2 linked regions of the Desulfosediminicola ganghwensis genome follow. The protein of the gene in region 1 interacts with the protein of each later gene in a pairwise test. Links are inferred from orthologs where the notes say so. Each region holds a gene or a part of one and is shown in the gene's direction. Other genes may lie near its edges.

What was found.
Region 2: the proteins of rpsB (region 1) and FCL45_RS16625 interact in binary tests that used the Escherichia coli proteins (3 or more experiments, as listed by UniProt). The link is inferred for Desulfosediminicola ganghwensis from one-to-one orthologs.

Annotation. Positions count from the first base shown.
Region 1 is NZ_CP050699.1:5,045,741-5,053,158, reverse strand. Bases 1-2,865 are described here. They hold rpsB (30S ribosomal protein S2), read left to right. Parts: upstream 1-977; coding sequence 978-1,754; downstream 1,755-2,865. Other genes in these bases: pyrH (UMP kinase), read left to right, coding at 2,643-2,865; tsf (translation elongation factor Ts), read left to right, coding at 1,946-2,542; FCL45_RS21755 (YkgJ family cysteine cluster protein), read left to right, coding at 1-762. Outside these bases: more of pyrH, read left to right, coding at 2,866-3,359; frr (ribosome recycling factor), read left to right, coding at 3,403-3,957; FCL45_RS21730 (isoprenyl transferase), read left to right, coding at 4,097-4,843; FCL45_RS21725 (phosphatidate cytidylyltransferase), read left to right, coding at 4,846-5,652; FCL45_RS21720 (1-deoxy-D-xylulose-5-phosphate reductoisomerase), read left to right, coding at 5,649-6,809; RIP metalloprotease RseP, read left to right, coding at 6,887-7,418. UniProt on the Escherichia coli protein: Required for ribosomal protein bS1 (rpsA) to bind to the 30S subunit.
Region 2 is NZ_CP050699.1:3,882,667-3,890,045, reverse strand. What follows is about bases 2,844-5,669. They hold FCL45_RS16625 (RNA-binding S4 domain-containing protein), read left to right. Parts: upstream 2,844-3,968; coding sequence 3,969-4,370; downstream 4,371-5,669. Other genes in these bases: pyrR (bifunctional pyr operon transcriptional regulator/uracil phosphoribosyltransferase PyrR), read left to right, coding at 5,585-5,669; FCL45_RS16615 (formyltransferase family protein), read left to right, coding at 5,007-5,588; folE2 (GTP cyclohydrolase FolE2), read right to left, coding at 2,922-3,659; FCL45_RS16635 (PilZ domain-containing protein), read left to right, coding at 2,844-2,850. Outside these bases: FCL45_RS16650 (cob(I)yrinic acid a,c-diamide adenosyltransferase), read left to right, coding at 1-290; FCL45_RS16645 (aminotransferase-like domain-containing protein), read left to right, coding at 537-1,736; FCL45_RS16640 (DUF2905 domain-containing protein), read left to right, coding at 2,064-2,264; more of FCL45_RS16635, read left to right, coding at 2,431-2,843; more of pyrR, read left to right, coding at 5,670-6,130; FCL45_RS16605 (peptidase U32 family protein), read left to right, coding at 6,156-7,379. UniProt on the Escherichia coli protein: Involved in the recycling of free 50S ribosomal subunits that still carry a nascent chain. Binds RNA more specifically than DNA. Binds with very high affinity to the free 50S ribosomal subunit. Does not bind it when it is part of the 70S ribosome.

The DNA of each region.
Region 1 (7,418 bases):
AGTTATCAAAAAGTTTTCCCTGAAGGTATGGAACCGCTCGGTACAACTCCGTTCAATTTCAGTTGTCACCCAGGCGTACCCTGTTTTACCACCTGTTGTAAAAAAGTAGATCTTGTTTTGTACCCTTATGACATCATATGCCTTAAGAACAGACTGCAAATTGATTCCGAGGAATTTTTACAAAGATATACTGCGCTGGTAAAAGGATCCAATCCGTTTTTCCCTACCGTAATGCTGGCATTGACCGAGGAAGGCAGAGGAGAGTGTCCTTTTTTAACTGACGATGGTTGCGCAGTATATGAGTACAGGCCTACGGATTGCAGAACCTACCCGTTGGAAAGGGCGGTTGACCGCAATCCTGAAAAAGGTGGTGTTGCAGAGTATTACTTTCTCGCAAAGCATGATTATTGTGCAGGACATGATGAGCAGCAATTACTCACAGCAAGGGAATACATCCGAAGCCAGAAATTAGATCGACATAATACTATGAACGGATTGTGGGCTGAGATCGATACCCTCTTTATGCAAAATCCATGGAAGGGAGAGGGCGCCGGTGGTCCAGGGCAACAGCTGGCTTTTTTGATTTGTTATAATATCGATGGTTTCAGGAGAATGGCTGAGGAACGAAATCTGTTCGATCAGTTTAAACTTCCCAAGTCCAGAAGGCGAAGTATTAATAGTAGCGATGAGGAGCTGCTTAAATTCGGTTTTGATTGGCTGAAGATGCTTTTTGGTGGCAAATCCTCACTGATCCGTAGATAATCAACAAAACTGTGGCCTGATGGCAGTTACTGCGCTTGCAAAATATATAATGGCGTGGTAGATAATGATGTTGTTCTTTTTTTAAGGTGCTCCATAGTGGGGCATCATTCACACATAACACACATCTTCGAACTCACTGGTGTCACATCTCCCGATTGATTGAAAACCGGGGTGTGATTAGAGAAGATGGAGGCCAAACCAGAAAAGGGGTAATTATGGCTCAAGCAACTGTTAAAGACATGCTGCAGGCAGGACTTCACTTTGGTCATCAGACCAGACGCTGGAATCCTAAGATGAAACAATACATTTACGGTCCCCGTAACGGTATTTACATCATCAATCTTGATCGCACCAAGAAGCTTTTTGATAAAGCTTGTGATTTCATTTCCCAGGAAGTGAAGGAAGGCGGTACTGTTCTTTTCGTAGGAACCAAGCGTCAGGCTCAGATGATCATCAACGAAGAAGCAAAGCGTTGTGGCATGTACTATGTTGATCATCGCTGGCTGGGTGGAATGCTTACCAACTTCCAGACCATCAAGAAATCGATTGAGCGTCTCAAGGCCATCGAGTCCATGCAGGCTGATGGTTCTATCAACAGGTTCCCTAAGAAAGAGATTCTGTTGATGGAAAAAGAGCGTATTAAGCTTGAGAGAAACGTTGGCGGTATTAAGGATATGCGTAATATTCCTACCGTTATGTTTGTTGTAGATCCTAAGAAAGAAGCGATCGCAGTAAGTGAAGCGCAGAAACTTGGTATCCCTGTAGTAGCAATCACCGATACCAACTGTGACCCTGATGGTATCGACTTCGTGATTCCTGGTAACGATGACGCGATCAGATCCATTCGCCTGATCAGTCAGCAGGTTGCTGAGTCCATCCTCGCAGGTCAGGCTGAGCGAGATGGTGATGATGCTTCGGAAGAAGCAATCGCTGCTGCTATGGCTGACGCCGGTGCAGAGATGGCTGACGAAGCTGCCGGAACCGAAGAGTAAAATAGACGTATCCCTGCGAGCCTCCGCTCGCAGGTGTCTGCAAAAAGGGGTTGGTCTATGGACTACCCCTTTTATTGTGTTCACTCTTGTCACTTAAATAGTGCATGTCAGATTATTGTCCATGCAATGAAGAACATGTATCTACTTGTAATAAATTGCGCCGAAGAGCGTTACGTGGAAGGAGACTAGCCATGAAAATTACCAGTCAGATGGTAAAAGACCTGAGAGATAAAACTCAAGCAGGTATGATGGATTGTAAAAAGGCCTTGTCTGAGACAGAGGGCGACATGGAAAAAGCTGTCGACCTGCTTCGCCAGAAAGGACTTGCCGTTGCAGCCAAGCGCGCTGGCAAAGCTACCAGTGAAGGCACCATCGGTACTTACATTCATGCAGGTGGTAAACTCGGTGTTATGGTTGAGCTTGGTTGTGAGACCGACTTCGTAGCCAAGACCGATGGCTTTATAGATTTTGCAAAAGACATTGCAATGCATATTGCTGCTGCCAATCCGGTTGGTATCACCCGTGAGGACATTCCAGCGGATGTTATTGCACGTGAGAAAGAGATCTACGTACAGCAGGCTCTTGACTCCGGTAAGCCAGAGGCAATCGTAGAGAAGATAGTTTCCGGTAAACTCGACAAGTTCGTAGCCGAGATTTGTCTACTTGAGCAGAAATTCGTCAAAGATCCGGACCTCACCATTCAGGACAAACTGAATGAGGTGGTTGCGACCATGGGCGAAAATATTTCGATTAAGAAATTCGCCCGATTCCAGGTAGGTGCCGAGTAAGGTTCCCCTGTTAACCGGCCGGCCGTCACAAGACAGCCGGCCGGATTTGTTTTGAGCACCTGTCAGTATAACGAAAACAACAAACAGAGAGGAATGCGGGATGCAGTCAATTAAGTATAAGCGAATCCTTCTGAAATTGAGCGGCGAAGCCTTGATGGGCGACGATTCTTACGGAATTAACACGGATGTGTTGGAATTTGTCGCAGAAGAAGTAAAAGAAATCGTAAGGCTGGGTATAGAGCCGGGTATCGTTATCGGAGCAGGGAATATTTTTCGTGGTGTTGCAGGCGCAAGCAGGGGCATGGACCGTGCGACGGCCGATAACATGGGCATGCTTGCCACTGTTATGAACAGCCTGGCGATGCAGGATGCCCTTGAGAGAAAGGGTGTTATCACCAGAGTTATGTCGGCAATTCCGATGCAGTCGGTTTGTGAGCCATATATTAGAAGACGTGCTACCCGTCATCTTGAGAAAGGAAGGGTTGTAATCTTTGCCGCTGGTACCGGTAATCCATACTTTACAACCGACTCTGCAGGTGTGTTGCGTGCACTTGAGATTGATGCCGATCTGGTGATTAAAGCCACCAAGGTAGATGGCGTATATGATAAGGATCCTGTTGTTTATCCTGATGCTGTCAAGTATGATGAATTGACATACGATACGGTTCTGCAAAAAGGACTTCGGGTTATGGATGCGGCTGGCATTGCTCTGGCCAAAGAAGACAATAAACCGATCATGGTACTTGATATGAGTGTTTCAGGTAATATCCGCCAGGCTGTAAGCGGAAAAACCGTTGGTACCCTGATAACGTCCTGATAAGACCATTGAAAATAATTCATCAGAGAGCAGAGGTAAAAGCATGAGTGATGTGATACTGGATATGGCTGAGAAAATGGAGAAGAGCGTTGAGACGTTCAAAAACGAACTGTCGAAAATTCGTACAGGCCGCGCTTCAATTTCTCTCCTGGATGGAATTATGGTTGATGCCTATGGCAGCGCAATGCCAGTTAACCAGGTTGGAACACTGACGATCCCTGAGAGTCGGATGATTGCCATTCAACCCTGGGATGTCCAAATGGTTCCTGCCATTGAAAAGGCCATTTTAAAGTCAGATATTGGCCTTACTCCTATAAGCGACGGCAAAGTTATACGCTTGAATATTCCTCAGTTGACCGAGGAGCGTCGTAAAGGTCTGGTAAAGCAGGTCAAGAAAATTGCTGAGGAGTTCCGTGTGGCCGTTCGCAACTCTCGCCGAGATGCCATCGACATCCTCAAAAAGCAGAAGAAGGATAAGGAAATCTCTGAAGATGATTTGTTCAAGCTGCAGGATGATGCTCAGAGTGAGACCGACAGCTATATTAAGCAGATTGACGAGATAAGCGCTGCCAAAGAGAAAGAGGTTCTGGAGGTATAACCATTATTTCTCATGAGGATTAGGTACGCACTCTCCAATGATTGCGGAGATCTCTAGTGAACCACCCCCATGAGAAATAATGGTAGACTCTCTTTTTCGGTTTCGTTCTACCTACAAATCATGTTTTTCAGGGAGAACCATGGTCATTGACCCGGCGATAGACACCAAACGTCTGCCGCGCCATATTGCACTTATTATGGATGGCAACGGCAGGTGGGCGCAGCAACAGGGTAAGCCCAGACTGTTTGGTCATAAAGCAGGTGTGGATTCAGTGCGGGCGATTGTTGAGACGTCCCGTGAAATCGGCATTGAAGCAATTACTTTATACGCATTTTCCACAGAGAATTGGAACAGGCCTGAGCAGGAAGTAAACGGCCTGATGACTATTCTGAAAACATATCTTTCAGCTGAACTTTCCAGGTTATTGAAAAACGGGATACAGCTGCGCTGCATCGGTGACCTCGATCGTCTGCCGGAAGGTGCCGCAAAAGCACTGAGCAAGGTGATTGAGGCTACCAGGCAAAATGATAAGCTGGTGCTGAATCTGGCACTCAGCTATGGCGGCAGGGATGAACTGGCCCGGGCAGCACGGATACTTGCAGAGCGCTGTGTAAAAGGTGATCTCGAACCAGCTGCGATCACCCCTGAGCTAATCAATGATAACCTCTACACCACCGGACTACCAGACCCCGATCTCATGATCAGAACCGGTGGTGAGGCGCGCCTTTCCAATTTTCTGCCTTGGCAGCTTACCTATTCAGAGATATTTTTTACGGATATCATGTGGCCTGATTTTCGCCGGGAGCAGTTTCTGCAGGCGATCAGCGATTTTCAGATGAGAGAGCGCCGTTACGGTAAAACCAGTGCCCAAGTTTCAGCCGAGTGATTATGAGTCGTACTTTTCCCGGAATTTTATTGGCAATTGCCTGGGTTGTTCTACTACTTGCCGGAACGCCTCTCTATTTTCAACTGGTGATGCTGATAGTCACCGCTATCGGCATTAATGAGTATCTGGATATGGCGTTGGAAAGTCCACCGTCTATCTCCACCAGGGTGCTCTCAATCGCCACGTTATTGCTGCCCTATCTGGGTGGCTGGTACTTTGCCGATACTGCTGGAATTCAGTTCGGGCTGTTTGCCGCCACGTTCTTTATCTTTCTTTACACCATAGGTTGCTATTCCAGGCTGAATGAGCCGTATCGGTTCCTGAGCAGGCTTATCCTCGGCGTGGTCTATGTCGGCGTATTGGTATCCTATCTGCCGCTGATCCGTAATCTGCCAGAAGGTGGTGAATGGCTGGTGGTGCTGACAGCGATTACCGCCGGTTCAGATTCAGGAGCGTATTACTCAGGCCGACAATTCGGAAAGCATAAGCTTTCCCCTGCAATCAGCCCTAAAAAGACTATAGAGGGTGCTGTTGGCGGCCTTGTCTGTGCAATTCTGGCAGGCCTTGTCCTCGCTGTGCTCTTGTTTGATAAAGTTAATCTGCCGTTTATTCTGTTTGCTGCAATAATCCTTACAGGCGTCGGAATTCTAGGGGATCTCGCAGAGTCAATCATTAAGAGGGGTACCGGCACCAAGGATTCAGGCAGACTACTGGCTGGTCATGGTGGTATACTCGATAGAATCGATTCAATCCTGCTTGCTGCGCCTGTCTTGTATTACCTGTTGTACTTTTTTATGGGGATTCAATGAAACGTATTGCACTTCTGGGTTCTACCGGTTCAATCGGTGTAAATGTTCTTGAGGTTGTCCGGCAGTTTCCCGAAGATTATTCTATTGTAGGACTTGCGGCAGGCCGAAACCTGGACCGACTCAAGGCCCAGGTGCTTGAGTTCGACCCTGAGGTGGTTTCCGTAATCGATGAGAAGCATGCTGAGAAAATACAGGCGATGTTGCCGACAAAGTATCGTACGCGGGTCGTGTGCGGCACCGAAGGCAACTGCCTGGTTGCGTCCCACGGCGATGCCGATATCACCGTCTCTGCCATAGTTGGGGCCGCTGGGCTGCTGCCCACCCTTGCTGCTATCCGTGCCGGAAAACCTGTCGGATTAGCCAACAAGGAAACTCTGGTCATGGCTGGCAGGATTGTGATGGCTGAGGCCAGAAAGCATAATGTACCGCTCCTACCGGTGGACTCTGAGCACAGCGCTATTTTTCAGGCGCTGGAAGCCGGGCACCGTAAGGATGTCGCAAAAATTATCCTCACCGCTTCCGGCGGCCCATTCAGGGGCAAGAGCCGTGAAGAGTTACAGAGGGTAACCCGGGAGCAGGCACTGAATCACCCAAACTGGGACATGGGGCAGAAAATAACTATTGATTCTGCCACACTCATGAATAAAGGTCTTGAGGTGATCGAAGCCAGATGGCTTTTTGATATCGGTGCAGATGATATAGAGGTTGTGGTTCATCCACAATCGGTTGTGCATTCACTGGTAGAGTATCAGGATGGCTCTGTGATGGCCCATCTCGGTATCCCTGATATGCGTATTCCGATAGCTTACGCCCTGTCGTACCCCAGGCGGTTGCCATTGAAGCTTAAACCTCTGCAGCTGTCCCAGTGTTCAAATCTTGAGTTCCATGATCCGGATTACGATTCTTTTCCGGCACTTGGCATGGCTTTTGAGGCATTGCGGACGGGGGGGGTTGCCCCTGCTGTGCTCAATGCAGCCAATGAGGTCGCAGTTGCAGCATTCTTAGCTGAGCGAATTGGTTTTACTCAGATACCCGAAACTGTAGCTTTTACTCTGAATGAAGTTCATCAGGGGAGCGATGAATCACTGGAAGATATCCTGGCAGCAGATGCAGCCGCCAGAGTTTCAGCAGAACAAAAAATTTCAGCCCTCGCCTGACCAGTCTGCACTGCAGCTTCGGGAGTGCGGTCTACATCATTTGAACCGGAACAGTTTACTCCAACCATTGTGAAGTTATGACAACTGCCTTTTCCTTTATACTCGTCCTTGGCCTGCTCATTTTTGTCCATGAGCTGGGCCACTTTCTGTTCGCCAAGCTCTTCGGGGTCAGGGTGCTGAAGTTCTCCCTTGGCTTTGGGCCGAAACTCTTCGGCAAGACCGTGGGCGACACCGAATATGTCGTCTCGGCCATCCCCCTTGGCGGTTTTGTAAAAATGTACGGAGAAAATCCGGATGAACAGGATGTACCCAAAGAAGAACGGGAGATATCGTTTGCCCACAAGAGCGTCGGTCAGCGTTTCGGTATAATATTTGCCGGACCAGCGTTCAACTTCGTTTTCCCCGTAGTGATGTTTTTCCTGCTCTTTCTCTTCTCAGGTACACCTGAGCGGATTGATACTACCAAAATCGGTAATGTCGCACCGGGTTCACCGGCAGCTATGGCTGGAATGGTTGAAAACGATGTTATCATTTCAATCAATGGCGAACCGACAGACAGTTGGGACGATATACTCCATGGTGTACAGGGGAGTCGCGGTGAGCCAATTG
Region 2 (7,379 bases), 1.2 Mb from region 1 along the record:
ACCGTGAAAATGCACAGCAGGCATTGCTCCTTGTTAATGAAAAAATACGATCCGGGAAATATCAGGTCATTATACTTGATGAGATCAACAACGCCCTTGACCTCAAACTGGTTGATCTTGAACAAGTTTTGGAAATTCTTGATAATCGACCACCTGAATTGCACCTGATTCTGACCGGTCGTGATGCTCACCCGGAAATTGTGGCAAGGGCTGATACTGTGAGCGAGGTACGTGAGATAAAACATGCCTATCGTAAGGACATTGAGCCACAACCCGGTATTGATTATTAACCGTATGTTTCAGGGTTCGTGATCGCAGTAAAGCTTCTCAATGTTTCATATTCGTATACTTTTTCGTCTTGGTACAGTATAATTCCGGCTCTGGTTCAGGGAACCGGGCAAGTGGAACAGGTGATATCATTGTCACCTGCGTTGGTCTTTCTGCTGAATATACTTCATTCCTCTTTGCCGTTTCCGGCATAGTTCAAGTACTCTGCCGCATTTACAATTGGTAGTACCCACCGAAAGGAAATTACAATGGAAGAGATGTTTGCACAAAGAATGGCTACTGTACCTCGGTCGTTTATACGGGAAATATTAAAAGTGTCACTTGATCCCGAAATTATTTCATTTGCCGGTGGATTGCCTAATAGGAAATACTTTCCGGTACGTGGCATCGAGGCGGCGACGAGTGCAGTATTTGCCGAATATGGTGCAGATGCCCTTCAGTACAATAATTCAGAAGGGATTGCCGAGCTCAAGAAGATTATCGCAGACAGGTACCGGCTGAAAAAAGGGATCGAAATCCCGGTGGATTCAATCCTGATTACAACCGGCTCCCAGCAGGCTCTTGACCTGGTTGGCAAGGTCATGATCGATGAGGGTGATACCGTATTGATCGAAGAGCCCGGATATCTTGGAGCGATTCAGTCTCTGTCCATGTATGAACCTCGATTTGAGCCTGTTCCGGTCTGTAAAGATGGTCTCGACACTGAGGCCCTGGTTACGGCCGCAGGTAAAAGTAAGGCGAAATTGCTTTACACCGTGCCCAATTTCCAAAACCCTTCAGGGGTCACATATACCAATGCAACGAAGGAGAAAGTGGCCGAAGTTGTAAAGGATAAGGGGATTGTTCTGGTAGAGGATGACCCCTATGGGGAGTTGCGTTTTAGCGGAGTGGCCCAGAAATCGTTTTATCACTATTGCCCTGAGCATACTGTGCTCCTGGGTTCATTTTCCAAGACAGTAGCGCCGGGTTTCAGGGTTGGCTGGCTGGTGGCACCCGAACCACTGTATGAAAAATTGCTTATTGCCAAGCAGGCTGCAGATTTACATACGGCAAGTATCAATCAGTACATTCTGGCAAAATATTTGCAAGATAACGATCTCGATTCCCATCTTGAAATAATCATCAAAGCCTATGGCCAGCAGTGTAAGGCGATGGTGGCTGCGGCACATGAATGTTTGCCGGGGGAAGTTAAGCTTTGGGAACCTGAGGGTGGAATGTTTCTGTGGGGGCAACTGCCAGCAGGTTATGACGCAATGGAACTCTTTGAGTTCGCGGTAAAAGAAAAAGTGGTTTTTGTGCCTGGGGCGGCATTTTATACCTCCGGGAAAGGGAAGTCTACATTCCGACTGAATTTTTCCTGTACAGAACCTGTATCCATTAAAGAAGGTATGCAGAGGCTTGCCAGGGCTTTTGAGCAGTATCGCGATAGTATTGCCTGTGCCGCGTAACGATATGCACCGGGTACATTCTCCTTTGATTTATTGATAGTATCCGGTTTGTTTTATCTGTGACAACTATAGTGCTATTGAGATTGCAGCATATTACTGGTTTGGTAGGCCTTTGTCCGGGTTGATAGGATCCGTTTGGCCGGTTGCATGCTGCTGAAATGACGATTATGACGTGTTCTGAAATATGACCTGAATATTTCGCGTGTCTGTCGAATCCCCCATATGATTTAATACAGCAGGTAGTCTTTGTTGATTTTTACTGATCAACCGGGATAATGGCGTGAGGTATAACTGGTAGATGGATTGTACTCTTCGCAAGTGGACACTGTGAATAAGAACCTCATCACAATAGGCGTTATCGTCATAATAATCGGTCTTCTCTGGCCATGGCTTCAGAAGATTCCTTTTGGACGTCTCCCTGGCGATATTGTCGTCAATCGCGACAATTTTCGTTTCTTTATGCCGATAACAACCTGTATCGTCATAAGTGTTGTTATCTCCCTGATCCTCTGGTGGTTCCGCAAATAATGTGTTTTGCTTGTTTAATATACTGTAATTTCTCGCTTTCCTCTGAAGAGTCTGTACTGCCACTCCACTCATATAAACCCGCTATTGTGTAATTCAACGAAACGTATTACTCTTAATGTGTGTTAGGTTTTGGTCTTGCTGTTTTCCATAATACAGAGGCTGGGAGATGACTACACACACAAAGGTGAAAGCGAAAAAAGCCAAGATTCAGCCCATGGAACGACGGAAGTACAGACGCTTCAAGGTGCTGCATGATGCCTTGCTTTGTAGCGCGGAGAACCTGGCTGAGATAATCGATATCAGTTCCGGAGGCATCGCCTGCAGAAGCCTGGTGGGGATGACGGACAGGGTTATCAGGCTGGATGATGTTGAACTGCTCAATTGTAACAATGGTACCGCTATACAGGGGCTTGAGTGTCGGCGGGTGGAGCGCCTCGTTTCAGACCGGGAAAAACGTAAAGCTTTGCCTGTGCCGCCCAATTGTTTTTTTGAGTTTGTTGGTCTCACGGCGTACCAGGCTGAGTCCCTTAGCAGTTTTATCGATAGTTGCAGCAAAAAAGTCGGGACTGAGATTGTCTACTCGTAATTGAACAAGGTAGGCAGGCAATCTCAGCAATTCAGAGTTTAACAGCAGTTATTCCGAACCATTTTCAGGAGCTAGCGGATTTCGTCACTATCCACATAGGCGTAGGCACTATGCTTATGGATGGACTCAAAACTCTCAACACTGGCGGAAAACCGATCTATTTCAGGGTGGGCCATTGCAGATTCAGCCACCTTGCGAACTACGTCTTCAACGAACATCGGATTGTTGAAAGCTCTTTCCGTTACATACTTTTCGTCCGGTCTTTTTAAGAGAGCATAGAGTTCACAGGAAGCTGATTGTTCAACGAGGCTAATCAGGTCTTCTATCCAGACGAACTTCTTCATCTCCACATTGAGTTTAACCTCGGCCCGCTGGTTGTGTGCTCCGTGCTGGCTGATTTCCTTGGAACACGGACATAACGTGGTAACAGGTACGGCGACACTCAGGGTCAGCCCTTCAGCTTCACCTATTCCGCCAGAAAAAGTGCAGCTGTACTCCATGAGGCTGCGAGTCTCGGTGACGGGTGCTTTTTTCTCGATAAAATAAGGGAAAGTCATTTCCAGTCGGGCGCTTTGTGAACCCAGGGCGCTCTGGACTTCCCGCAGGATCTCTCCGAAGCTTTCCCAGCTCAGTTCATCAAGGGACTGGTTGAGGATGCTCGTGAACGTCTCGACACAGCTCTCCCGTTTTGAGCTGGGTAGCTTGGCCTGCATGCTGATAGTGGCGATAGTATGTTGCAGGCCACCACCTTTCTGGAGCACTTTAACGGGAGTGTGAATATTATTTATGCCGACAGCTTGGATGTGCATAACCCTCTCGTACCTTAGGTTATAAAATTTAAAGCCGGAAAGACATGCCCTTAATTCCTGATGTAATTGAATCGGGAAATGAGGCGTGTCTGATCCGAGCAAAACGGACAGGTAACGGTGATTCCTGTAAGAAACTTACTTACCCTTTTTTCGAATGGCAGACAATACTCTTTTCGGTGAGAAAATCTATCGCAACAATTTTTCAAGCGTTTCAGGTGAAATCGGTGTAACCTGTACAGTCCAATTCAGAAAATTTAGTTGTTACCTTCCAGGCACAATTCGGGCCAAAGAAATTGATCAGGTCAGAGTATGGAAACTTCATCAGGTCAGGTTCCTCATGTACGTATAGACAAATGGCTATGGGCTGCACGTTTTTTCAAGACGCGGTCTTTAGCGGCTAAGGCTGTCAATGGCGGTAAGGTACATTTGAACAATACCAGAGTGAAGGCGGCCAGAAATGTGCAGGAGGGAGATAAGCTGGTAATAAGTAAAGGCCAAGATGAATTTCACATAGAAGTACTCGCCGTAGCCAGTATGAGAAGACCGGCCAGTGAGGCGAGACTGTTGTATGAAGAGACGGAAGAAAGTATTCGGGAGCGTGAAAATCAAAGGGATATGCGGCGAATGATGAATGCAGGTCATGTGCATCCTACTGCCAAGCCCGATAAGCGTGATCGAAGAAAAATAAAAGCATTTATTCGTAAAGATTGATTGGAGGAGAGAATGGCTAAAATTGAGCGCGCGCTGATCAGCTTGACCGACAAATCAGGTATTGAGGGGTTTGCCCAGGAACTCGCTGATCTGGGCGTTGAGATACTTTCAACCGGTGGTACCGCCAAAAAGATCCGTGAGGCTGGTATAACGGTCAAGGATGTTTCTGAATTTACCGGTTTTCCGGAAATGCTCGATGGCCGGGTGAAAACCCTGCACCCCAAAGTTCATGGCGGTATACTTAACCAGAGGGCGAACGAGAGTCATCGGAGTCAGTGTGCCCAGCACAACATTCAGAATATCGACTTGATTGCGGTGAACCTCTATGCTTTTGAAAAAACTGTAGCGGACCCCGATTGCTCTCTGGCCGACGCTATCGAGAACATCGATATCGGTGGACCGACCATGCTGCGTTCTTCAGCAAAGAATTTTCACGATGTAACCGTCATCGTTGATCCTGCCGATTACCCACAGGTAATCAAAGAGATCAGGGAAACCGGCAATACAACACTCAAAACCCGCTTTAAGCTTGCTCGCAAGGTATTTGCCCTTACAGCGAAATATGACACTGTGATTTCAGCCTGGCTGGAAAAGGTTGATGTGGATTCCAACGAATATTTTGCCGGAGAGTAAATTATGTTAAAAATGGCGGTCCTGTTATCTGGCAGTGGCAGAACTCTGGATAACTTTCATGAGCGTATTCAGGCTGGTACCCTGAAGGGTGATATTCAGGTGGTTATCTCAAATGTTGATGGTGCCCTGGGGCTTGAAAAGGCACGGAACTATGGGTATCCGGCTTTCCACGCCACGGACAATGCAGCGATCAATGATATACTACAGGATTATTCTGTGGATATTATCTGCCTTGCTGGTTACCTGAAGCTGTATTCCCCGCCTGAGCATCTTGCTAAAAATGTGATTAATATTCATCCATCACTGATTCCTTCCTTTTGTGGTGATGGGTTTTATGGTCATCACGTGCACCAGGCCGTAAGGGATCGGGGCTGTACAGTGAGTGGTTGCACTGTGCATTTCGCCGATGACAAGTATGATGAAGGGCCGATCATTCTCCAGAAGACCGTTGACCTCGACTATGATGACGATGCAGACACAATTGCTTCCAAGGTGTTTGCCTTGGAATGTGAGGCTTTTCCCGAGGCGATTAACCGGGTGGCTGAGCGAGGGGTGGAATTTTTCTGGAAACGGGTGAAAGCGTGAGTAAAGTACAACGTACCATAATGAACTCGCAGGATATAGATCTTGCAATCAAGAGGATCGCCCTGCAGATTTTAGAGCGAAACCAGGCGGCTAGTAGCCTGGCAATAGTCGGAATTCATACCTGCGGCGTTTTTCTGGCGCAGCGGCTATTTGCCACACTCAAGGAGCTGGTGGGTGAGGATATTGCAGAAGTGCACTACGGTAGTCTCGATATAAACCTGTACCGGGATGACTGGAGTTTGATGTCGCAAAACCCTGTAGTACGAACCACCGACATACCATTTGATGTGGACAATTCACATCTTATTCTGGTTGATGATGTTATCTTCACTGGCAGAACAATTCGCGCTGCGATGGATGCCGTGATGGATTATGGAAGACCAACCTGCATACAGCTGGCCGCTCTGGTCGATCGCGGTGGCAGGGAGTTGCCCATTCAGCCTGATTTTGTCGGTATGCAGACCACAATTTTACCAAAGGAACGAATTCAGGTTTTGCTTGAAGAAAATTCCGATAGTAATGCGGTCGTAGTTGAAAGTTAATTTAGCTTAAGAGTTGTAGAGTAGTATGGAATTACTGGCCCCTGCCGGGAATGTAGAGAATTTTTATGCCGCCCTGGAAGCCGGGGCGGATGCAGTTTATGTCGGTGCACCTGGTATCAATGCCAGAAATCTCGCCCGGGATCTCAGCCTGGAAGAGATAGGTGCAATGATTGCCCACTGTCGCCGCCACGACAAGAAAATCTACGTGGCCGCAAACAGTATGATTCTTGAGAAAGAACTCACTGAGGTTATTGAAACTCTTGGAGTTCTCGAGTATCTGGCCCCTGATGGGCTGATTGTCCAGGATCTGGGTATTATTAATCTCGTTCGTCGTTATTTCCCCGAATTACAGATTCATGCTTCCACTCTGATGGCAGCACATAACCTGCAGAGTGTTGAGTTACTGGCCCGTATGGGCTGTAGCAGGGTGGTGCTGGCACGAGAGTTGACCCTGGCCGAAATAGAAGCCATAGCCAGGCGCACCGATGTGGAGCTTGAGGTTTTTGTGCATGGTGCCATGTGTTTTTCCTATTCCGGGTACTGCTTGTTTTCCTCATATCTGGGGGGCAAAAGCGGGCTGCGTGGCAGATGTGTACAGCCCTGCCGGCGTTCCTACGGAACTAACTCCGGCCAGCGTTCCGGGGCGAGAGGCGGTAGCCGACCGGATAGTCATCGGGGAAAGGGGAGTTATCTCTTTTCGATGAATGATCTCGACGGACTTGAGGTTGTAAAAGATCTCCGGGAATTGGGTGTTGCCTCTGTGAAAATCGAGGGTCGCCTGCGTTCCGCTCTGTATGTGGAAAAGGTGGTACGTGCTTACCGCAAGGTGATGGATGCACCGGAAAGCTCGTACAAAGAAGCTTTGGGTGAGGCCAAAATTCTGGTAGATCAGGCGATGAGCCGCAAAGTGAGTTCCGGCTACTTTTTCACACCTCAGCCTGCAGAGGCGATTACCCCGCACCACTCCGGTAATATGGGGCTTCACCTGGGTCGCGCCAGGGGCGCTGCCAGACAGGGGATGCTTCGGGTTGAATTGAAAGAGGGGCTGGCCGTCGGAGACAGGGTGCGCCTGCATCTTGAGCCTTCAGGCGAGCGCTTGGCTTTCAGTCTGAGAAAGTTGTTTCTTCGCGGGGCAGAGGTTGATTATGTTGCCGCCGGTGAAAATGCTGATCTGCTTCTCCCGGAGAAAGCTTTTGATAAGAGCTGGAAACATATCGACCTTTATAAGGTTGATGTCGGCAAAGGTGGT